One region of the Paenibacillus sp. FSL H8-0034 genome, then DNA from elsewhere that is predicted to be linked to it. Evidence: riboswitches for the same ligand, from Rfam matches in the RefSeq annotation. Region 1 holds a riboswitch; the other holds the start of a gene.
The links. A riboswitch is a leader RNA that binds a small molecule or an ion and turns the genes downstream of it on or off. The one in region 1 is predicted to bind cobalamin.
Positions count from the first base shown of each region.

Region 2: another riboswitch for cobalamin. It lies ahead of nrdI (class Ib ribonucleoside-diphosphate reductase assembly flavoprotein NrdI); the one in region 1 lies ahead of NST47_RS12645 (energy-coupling factor ABC transporter permease).

Region 1 is NZ_JBBOBS010000001.1:2,822,076-2,826,118, forward strand. It holds gene NST47_RS12635 (MBL fold metallo-hydrolase) at 1-308, shown strand, start outside; gene NST47_RS12640 (hypothetical protein) at 442-981, opposite strand; cobalamin riboswitch at 1,198-1,387, shown strand; gene NST47_RS12645 (energy-coupling factor ABC transporter permease) at 1,530-2,297, shown strand; gene NST47_RS12650 (energy-coupling factor ABC transporter substrate-binding protein) at 2,294-2,578, shown strand; gene cbiQ (cobalt ECF transporter T component CbiQ) at 2,575-3,375, shown strand; gene NST47_RS12660 (energy-coupling factor ABC transporter ATP-binding protein) at 3,381-4,043, shown strand, end outside.
Region 2 is NZ_JBBOBS010000001.1:4,179,457-4,183,499, reverse strand. It holds gene nrdE (class 1b ribonucleoside-diphosphate reductase subunit alpha) at 1-1,700, opposite strand, end outside; gene nrdI (class Ib ribonucleoside-diphosphate reductase assembly flavoprotein NrdI) at 1,687-2,049, opposite strand; cobalamin riboswitch at 2,201-2,409, opposite strand; gene glyA (serine hydroxymethyltransferase) at 2,536-3,786, opposite strand; gene metE (5-methyltetrahydropteroyltriglutamate--homocysteine S-methyltransferase) at 3,902-4,043, opposite strand, start outside.

The DNA.
Region 1 (4,043 bases):
TTCAGGACGGTGATGAGCTTCCTTATTGCGGGGGGATTCAAGTAATTTTCACCCCGGGCCATACACCGGATCATATCAGCCTTTATCACAAGCCAAGTAAAACCTTGATATCGGGTGATGCCTTGACCTCACAGGATGGTGTGCTGATGCCGCCTAACAAAGCATTTACACCCAATATGGAGCAGGCACTCAGCTCGGTAGCCAAGCTGCTCGATTATGATATTGAGACCGTCATTACGTATCATGGCGGTGTTTGCACAGAACGGATTCAGGAGCGACTTGCTGCAATTGCAGCGGGTGAGCAATAATAAAAATAATAAAATAGAAGGATTGGGATCGGTGGGTAAACCCGTCGGTCTTTTTGTACTTTCATCACAAATATCCCATCCCGCTCATCCGAGCAGGACAGGATGTAAGTAGTTGTTGGAAAATGGTACTGCTTTAGTTTCTCGATTTCTGGATGACCTCCGTGGCCGGTGGTTCCTTAAGGATTCGGGCTATAGTTAAAGCTTTAAGACGAAGCTGCTCTGCAGCCTCATTAAAGCGGATAAGCCATGTGAACTGCTCCAATCGGCTAATCAGCCAGAGCGGGATGAGCAGACCTGCCAGCGAAGCCAACACAGCTATGGGCAGTGCCCATAGACTGTCCGGATGGGCGAAGTAAGGAATGAACGAAACCGCTAATATGGGAGCTGCATTCCATTTGAATACTTGGATCAACGATATCGTAACAATTGCAGTTGCAAAAAATGAGACAGCCCCGGTATCCATTGTATAAAAGAAGCTTCCGAGCGATACTGCAATGATAGCTCCGATAATGATGCGCACAACATCTTTGAGCTGGCCTATTCGGTGTATGAACAAGAAGCTGAATGCGCCGAGCGTTGGATAAAATACCATCTTCAATGATGGAAAATGGATGGATGCCCAATAAGCGGTCATAAGATAGCAGCAAATGATAAGCGAACGCAAAAAAAACATGAATTGCTAACTTCCTTTCTCATGAAACGGATTAAACCGATCTCTTGACTTGGCATTTTTAATTTTACAAATGGTTACACTCGATGTCAATCATTTAATGAATGACACGACTACAGATGTTTTGTACGGTCAAATTGTGTTATGTTTTTATAAATTTATGCTACGAAACAGGAAAATCGTTGTCGATATCGAATATAAGGTACTCAACAGCAAATCAAAAGCATACATGAATTAGGTGCCCATTAGACAATAAGGGGTAACAGGGAATCGGGTGCAACTCCCGAGCGGTCCCGCCACTGTATTCGGGGAGTTTTTTTTCATGCAGGTCACTCGGTAATGTATCGGGGAAGACGGAAGAAAACGAAGATCCGAAAGCCAGGAGACCTACCTAATTTAATCACCCGACAGCCTTCGCGGAAAGGAGTGGTGTACAAACGATGAAACGGCGATCCCGCAGGATCCTGTTTTATATTGTGATGTACCCATGACCAATTCTAAAGGATTGGTTTTTTTGTTTCGCCTATTATGGGAAAGAGAGGATTTAGAGAATGAAAGCAAAAAAGATGTTTCGAGCTTTATTGGTGGTTGTGGCCTTTACCCTGTATTTTGTTATTAACGAGCCTCAATCTGCCTACGCGATGCACATTATGGAGGGGTTCCTGCCACTGGGCTGGGCTGTGTTCTGGTGGGTTGTGTTTATTCCCTTTTTCATACTCGGATTACGTGCCTTGGTCAAAATCAACAAGGAAACACCAGAGTTGAAGATTATGCTGGGTCTGGCGGGCGCTTTTACTTTCGTGCTGTCAGCTCTTAAGATCCCTTCGGTAACGGGAAGCAGCTCACATCCAACAGGGACAGGCTTGGGTGCCGTGATGTTCGGACCTCTGCCGATGAGTGTGCTTGGATCTATCGTACTGTTGTTTCAAGCGCTGCTGCTGGCACACGGCGGTTTGACGACACTTGGAGCAAATGCCTTCTCCATGGCGGTCGCAGGACCTATGGTAGGATATGTCGTTTATAAGTGGCTGATGAACACAACAGGCAAGCAAAAGCTGGCCATATTCTCGGCAGCTGCATGTGCAGATCTGTCCACTTATGTGGTAACCTCGATTCAATTGGCGTTGGCTTTTCCTGCGGAAAATGGCGGCTTCCTGGCTTCTTTCATCAAGTTCGGCGGTGTGTTTGCGATCACCCAAATTCCTCTGGCTATCAGTGAAGGCTTGCTCACGGTATTGATCTGGAACTGGCTGCAGGCCTATAGCTCTGAGGAGCTGTCCATTCTTCAACGCAAAATGAAAGGAGTTAAGCAGTCATGACAAGTCGCACTAAAAATATACTTATGCTGACAGCTGTAGTGCTGTTGGCGGTTCTTCCGCTGATTCTGGTGAATGGTGAATTTGGCGGAGCGGACGATGCTGCCGAACAGATTATCGCAGAGCTTCACCCTGGCTATAAGCCGTGGTTCTCATCGCTTGTCGAGCCTCCTCCCGAAACGGAAAGCATGCTCTTTGCGCTTCAGGCGGCAATTGGTGCAGGCTTCATCGGCTATGCGATCGGCTGGTTCAAGGGTAAATCGGTTAAGCCGACTAAACAATGATCAAGCTGATCGATACACTATCCTATAAAAATCGGCTGCGGTCCGTATCTCCTGCGTGGAAATGCGGTTTTGCGGCCGTTCTGTTCGTAGCAGCATACTTGTCGCATCCTGTTGTACAGCTCTGCCTTGCAGGCTGGATGCTCGTATGGACTGTTTTTTATGCCCGAATTCCTTTTAAATCCTATATCCTGCTGATTGGGCTTCCTTGTTTATTTTATGTGACCAGCCTGCCTGCCCTTATGATCGAGATCGGAACACAATCCAGGGATTCGGTAGCGGCAGCCAGCACGAATCAAGTGCTTTTTACATTTATGAATTGGACATGTTATATGACGGAAGCAGGCTTGCATCAAGCTGGCTACTTATTTGCAAGAGTTGTTGCTTGTCTTTCCTGTCTTACCTTTGTGATGCTGACAACGCCGATGTCCGAGCTGTTTCAGGTGATGAACAAGCTGCGAATGCCCACATTGGTATTGGAGATTATGTTGATTATGTACCGTTTTCTTTTCCTGCTGTCAGAAACGGCGCAGCACATGTATACAGCCCAAAAAGCGCGAGGCGGTCAGTCCGGATTCCGCGGCAGGCTGAACGACACGGCGATTTTAATCGTTCGCTTGTTTGGTAAAACCATGCAGAGGTATAGAGCACTGTCCCATGGCTTGATAGCCCGGGGTTTTACGGATGAGATTCGGATGGCTCCTTATATGGCTAAGCCCGTTGCGCCCCGTTACTGGTTGGAAAGCTGGATCGGGGTAAGCCTCTTGTTGGGGCTGGAGTGTTGGATTCGATGGAGGTAACAGTAATGAAATCGATCTTGGAAGCAAGAGATGTACATTATAGGTATCCCGGTACGGATACGGAAGCTCTTCAGGGACTGAAGATGAGTATACCCAAGCATAAGAAAACGGCCATTTGCGGCCATAATGGCTCCGGTAAATCAACTTTTTTCCTTCAGGCGATTGGTATACACCGTCCTGTGGTCGGAGAAATGCGGTGGCATGACACTCCTCTATCGTATCGTCCGGAGGCTCTCAAAAAACTTCGCCAGCAGATCGGTCTTGTGTTTCAGGACCCCGAGCAGCAGTTGATTCTGAACACGCCGTTTGAAGATATATCCTATGGCTTGCGCAACGCCGGGATGGCTGAGCAGGAGATCGCGCTGCGAACACGTCGTATGCTGACAGCTATGGGTCTGGAGCATTTGGCGGACAAGCCGATTCACCATTTGAGCTTGGGCCAGAAGAAACGGGTAGCGCTTGCCGGAGTACTTGTGCTTGAGCCTGAGCTGCTGATGCTGGATGAACCGACAGCGTATCTGGACCGTTTGTCCGAGCAGCAGCTGGTCGAGGAATTGGATCGGATTCATGAGAACGGCATTACGATCGTGATGGCCACCCATGATATGAATCTGGCCTATTCATGGGCGGATTGGATTCTGGTCATGGATCATGGACAATGTGTGATG
Region 2 (4,043 bases), 1.4 Mb from region 1:
GCGTGATATAATCCATGCTTCTGCACAGCAGCCTTCAAATTCTCCCAGTCTTCCGGAGACGGAACTGGAATCCCGCTGAACAATAGCTTCACTTTGCTGGTAACCGGTCGGTAGTCCGTTGTCAAGTAACGGTCGAAGTACGTACCATTCGCATAGTCCGAATGCTGGAAGCCTGTAAATGTGACGCCACGCGTTTTTGCAATTTCCATGCTTTTTTCCAAGGAATAATAATTCATCATCATAAAAAAAGTGCGGACAAAATCTTGAGCCTCATCGCTTTCATACGCGATTTTATTTTTGGCAAGATAGCCGTGAAGGTTCATAGCTCCCAATCCGACCGAATGCAGCTCCCGGTTTGCTTTTGCAACACCCGGCGCATTGGCGATGTTCGTCATATCGCTTACGGCTGTTAGGGCGGTCATCCCGTCGTGGACAGATTCCCTCACTTTTTTCCATTCCATGACATTGGCAATGTTCAGGGAGGCGAGGTTGCAGCTTATATCCCGACGGATCAGATCCGGGCAACCATAATCGGTGATTTCCGAAGTTTCTTGCAATTGGAAGATTTCCGTACACAAGTTTGACATGTTGATCGTACCCAGCTTTTTCAGAGGATGGGAACGGTTGGCGTTGCTTTTGTTCATGATATAAGGATAACCCGATTCGAGCTGGATCATCGCAATTTTGATTAACATGTCCCGTGCGCTCATCACTGTCTTTTTACGCACCCGGTTATCGGCCAGCAGTTGGTCGTACATATCATCAAGATCCATATCATCCAGGTATTTTCCGTACGCTTGAAAAACAGAATAAGGAGCAAACAGATGCAACGGCTTGTTATCCTCAGCAAGCTGATAAAACTTGTCAGGCACAATCAAACCAATCGATAATGTCTTGAGCCGCATTTTCTCATCCGCGTTAATCTTCTTGCTATCTAAAAGCTCCATGACATCCCATCCAAAAATATGATAATAGGCTGCTCCTGAACCTCTGCGTTGACCCATCTGGTCTGCGTAGGAGAATGCATCCTCCATCAGCTTGAGTACCGGCATAATTCCTTTGGCCGCGCCCTCAACACCTTTAATCGGCTCACCACGACCGCGAAGCTTGGACAAATTGACCGCTACACCACCTCCAATTTTCGAAAGCTGCATGCAGGTACCGAGTACATAGTTAATCGAGTTGAGCGAATCATCGGTTTCCAGCAGAAAGCAGGATACCATTTCACCGCGCCTGCTTTTCCCTGCATTCAGAAATGTCGGAGTCGCCGGCTGCATTCGCTGCTCCATCATGGACGTGGCCAAATCCCTTGCTATTTGCATCTCACCGCCCGCCAGATACAAAGCTACAATTGCAACTCTGTCCGGATAATGCTCCAAGTAAATGGAATGGTCGTTGCTTTTCACCGCATAATCCGTATAAAATTTGGAGGCCGCCATATAAGACGGGAACTCGAAACGAAAGCTATGACTGATTTGGTAAATCTCATCGACTTCATCGTGAGTGTAGCGTTCATACACATTTTCATAATAATCGTTATCAATCATGTACCGAACTTTGGTCGAAGTATCAGCGAACTGGATGGTCTTCTGGTATACTTCTTCCATGAAAGCCGCTACGGCTTCCCTGTCTTTATGCAGCTGAAAAAAACCGTCCGCGTCTCGCTGCATAAGCAAATTGTTCAACTCAATGTGCTGCAATCAAACTCACCTCCTGAATAAACCTCTCTACATCCTTACTCGTTCCTGAAAGCTCGAATTTCCCCAGTACAGGTACCCCGTATAACGCTGAGATATGATCGGCGCTGCGTGCAAAGCCTTCACCCCAGTTTCGGTTACCGCTAGCAGATACACCCATTAAATGCGAATGGTTTTTTTTCAGAAAAGAAGATACTTTTTCAGGAACCTGACCGAATCCGGTGGTATAGGTAACTAACACGAAAGACTCATTTAAGTCCTCCATCTTATCCTCAATTTGAATCGCTGGCATATTCAATTTTTTAACAAAACGGCGTACATTTCCCGTCTTGGTGTCGTAGGCGATCAACATATTTAGTCCTCCCATTCCGTTCATTGCTCTAAAGTTAACAATAAAAAAAGCACATCCGGAAGCCATAAGGGCCGAATGCACCAAAGCGAGCAGACGAATTTTCGCCTACCTCGTCACGGACGAAGCGATCACCTTACCTGTTCTCCGCAGGAATCGTGTCAATGAACAGGCAGGTCTCCTGGCTCGAGGATCAACGTATTCGATCCGCCTTCCCGACTTTGTATGATACAAAATCAGTGGCCAACCAGATCGATACTTCTCTCTTACAGTGGCGGGACCGCACCGGTTTTTCACCGGACTTCCCTTTTAAGCCTTTTCGTTCACTTTAAACAAAAAAGCACCTGTCATAACAATATATAGTTGTTAATTAACGATTTATACAAATATATATCAATATATTGTAATTGTCAATTGTGATATATGCGTAGTTTCCACAAAGAAAAAGAGCCAGCGCATATGCGCCAGCCCCTATGAATCAAGAAACAACTATGAGTAGCTTAAACCCGGATAAAGCGGGAATTGTGCAGTTAAATCCTTCACCATGCCGCGTACTTCTTCATGAACAGCTTCGTCGGACTGGTTTTTTAATGTTAATGCGATGATTTTTGCAATTACTTTCATAGCTTCTTGGTTCATGCCACGAGCGGTAGCAGCAGGTGTGCCGATACGAACACCACTTGTCACCATGGGCTTAGCAGGGTCAAATGGAATCGCATTTTTGTTTACCGTTACGCCTACTTCATCCAACAAATGCTCAGCAGCTTTACCAGTGATGCCAAGGCTGCGAAGGTCGATCAGCATCAAATGGTTGTCGGTACCGCCGGATACAAGATCAATACCTTCAGCCAATAAGGCTTCGGATAAGGTTTTAGCGTTATTGACAACGTTGTGCGCGTAGGTTTTAAATTCTGGCTGAAGCGCTTCGCCAAAAGCAACTGCTTTGGCCGCAATAATGTGCATCAATGGTCCACCTTGGGTACCCGGAAATACCGCTTTATCAATCGCTGCTGCCCATGGCTTACGGCACAGGATCATACCGCCTCGAGGTCCGCGAAGCGTTTTATGGGTAGTCGTTGTGACAAAATGCGCGTGTGGAACCGGACTCGGATGCAAGCCTGCTGCTACAAGACCTGCAATGTGAGCCATATCAACAAACAATAAGGCGCCCACATCATTGGCAATTGAAGCCAACGCTTCAAAATCGATGATGCGTGAATAGGCGCTGGCACCGGCTACGATCATGCGGGGCTTGTCCTTGAATGCCAATTTGCGGACCTCGTTATAATCGATACGCGCATCGTCTTCTCTTACACCATAAGCAACAAAGTTATATAAAATACCGGAAGCATTCACAGGACTACCGTGAGTTAAGTGGCCGCCATGTGCAAGGTTCATGCCCAGCACCGTGTCGCCAGGCTTCAGGGCTGCCAAATAAACCGCCATATTAGCTTGCGCACCGGAATGTGGCTGTACGTTCGCATGATCAGCACCAAACAATTGTTTAGCACGCTCACGCGCAATATCCTCAACGATATCCACGTATTCACAACCACCATAGTAGCGTTTACCCGGATAGCCTTCCGCATACTTGTTCGTCAGCACGGTACCCATTGCCTGTATGACAGCCTCACTCACGAAGTTCTCGGAAGCGATCAATTCAATTTTATCTCGTTGACGACCAATCTCCAAATTCATAGCCTCAACAATTTTGGGATCTTGTTTGCGTAAATGTTCCACAGTCCTGTTCTCCTTAGTAGACATGTTCTTAATAGCACGTACGCACACGGTCAAAGCCTGCTGCGTACGTGTTTGTGTAACCACTATAACCTTGTATTCTATCTATATACTAAAATTACACGAGTGCGGAATGTTTTGTACGGGCAATCTTCGTCGCATCAACCATGTTTCGCAAGGAATCAACCGTCTCTTGAAGTCCACGGGTTTTAAGTCCGCAGTCCGGATTAATCCAGAACAGCTTAGGATCCAATACCCGC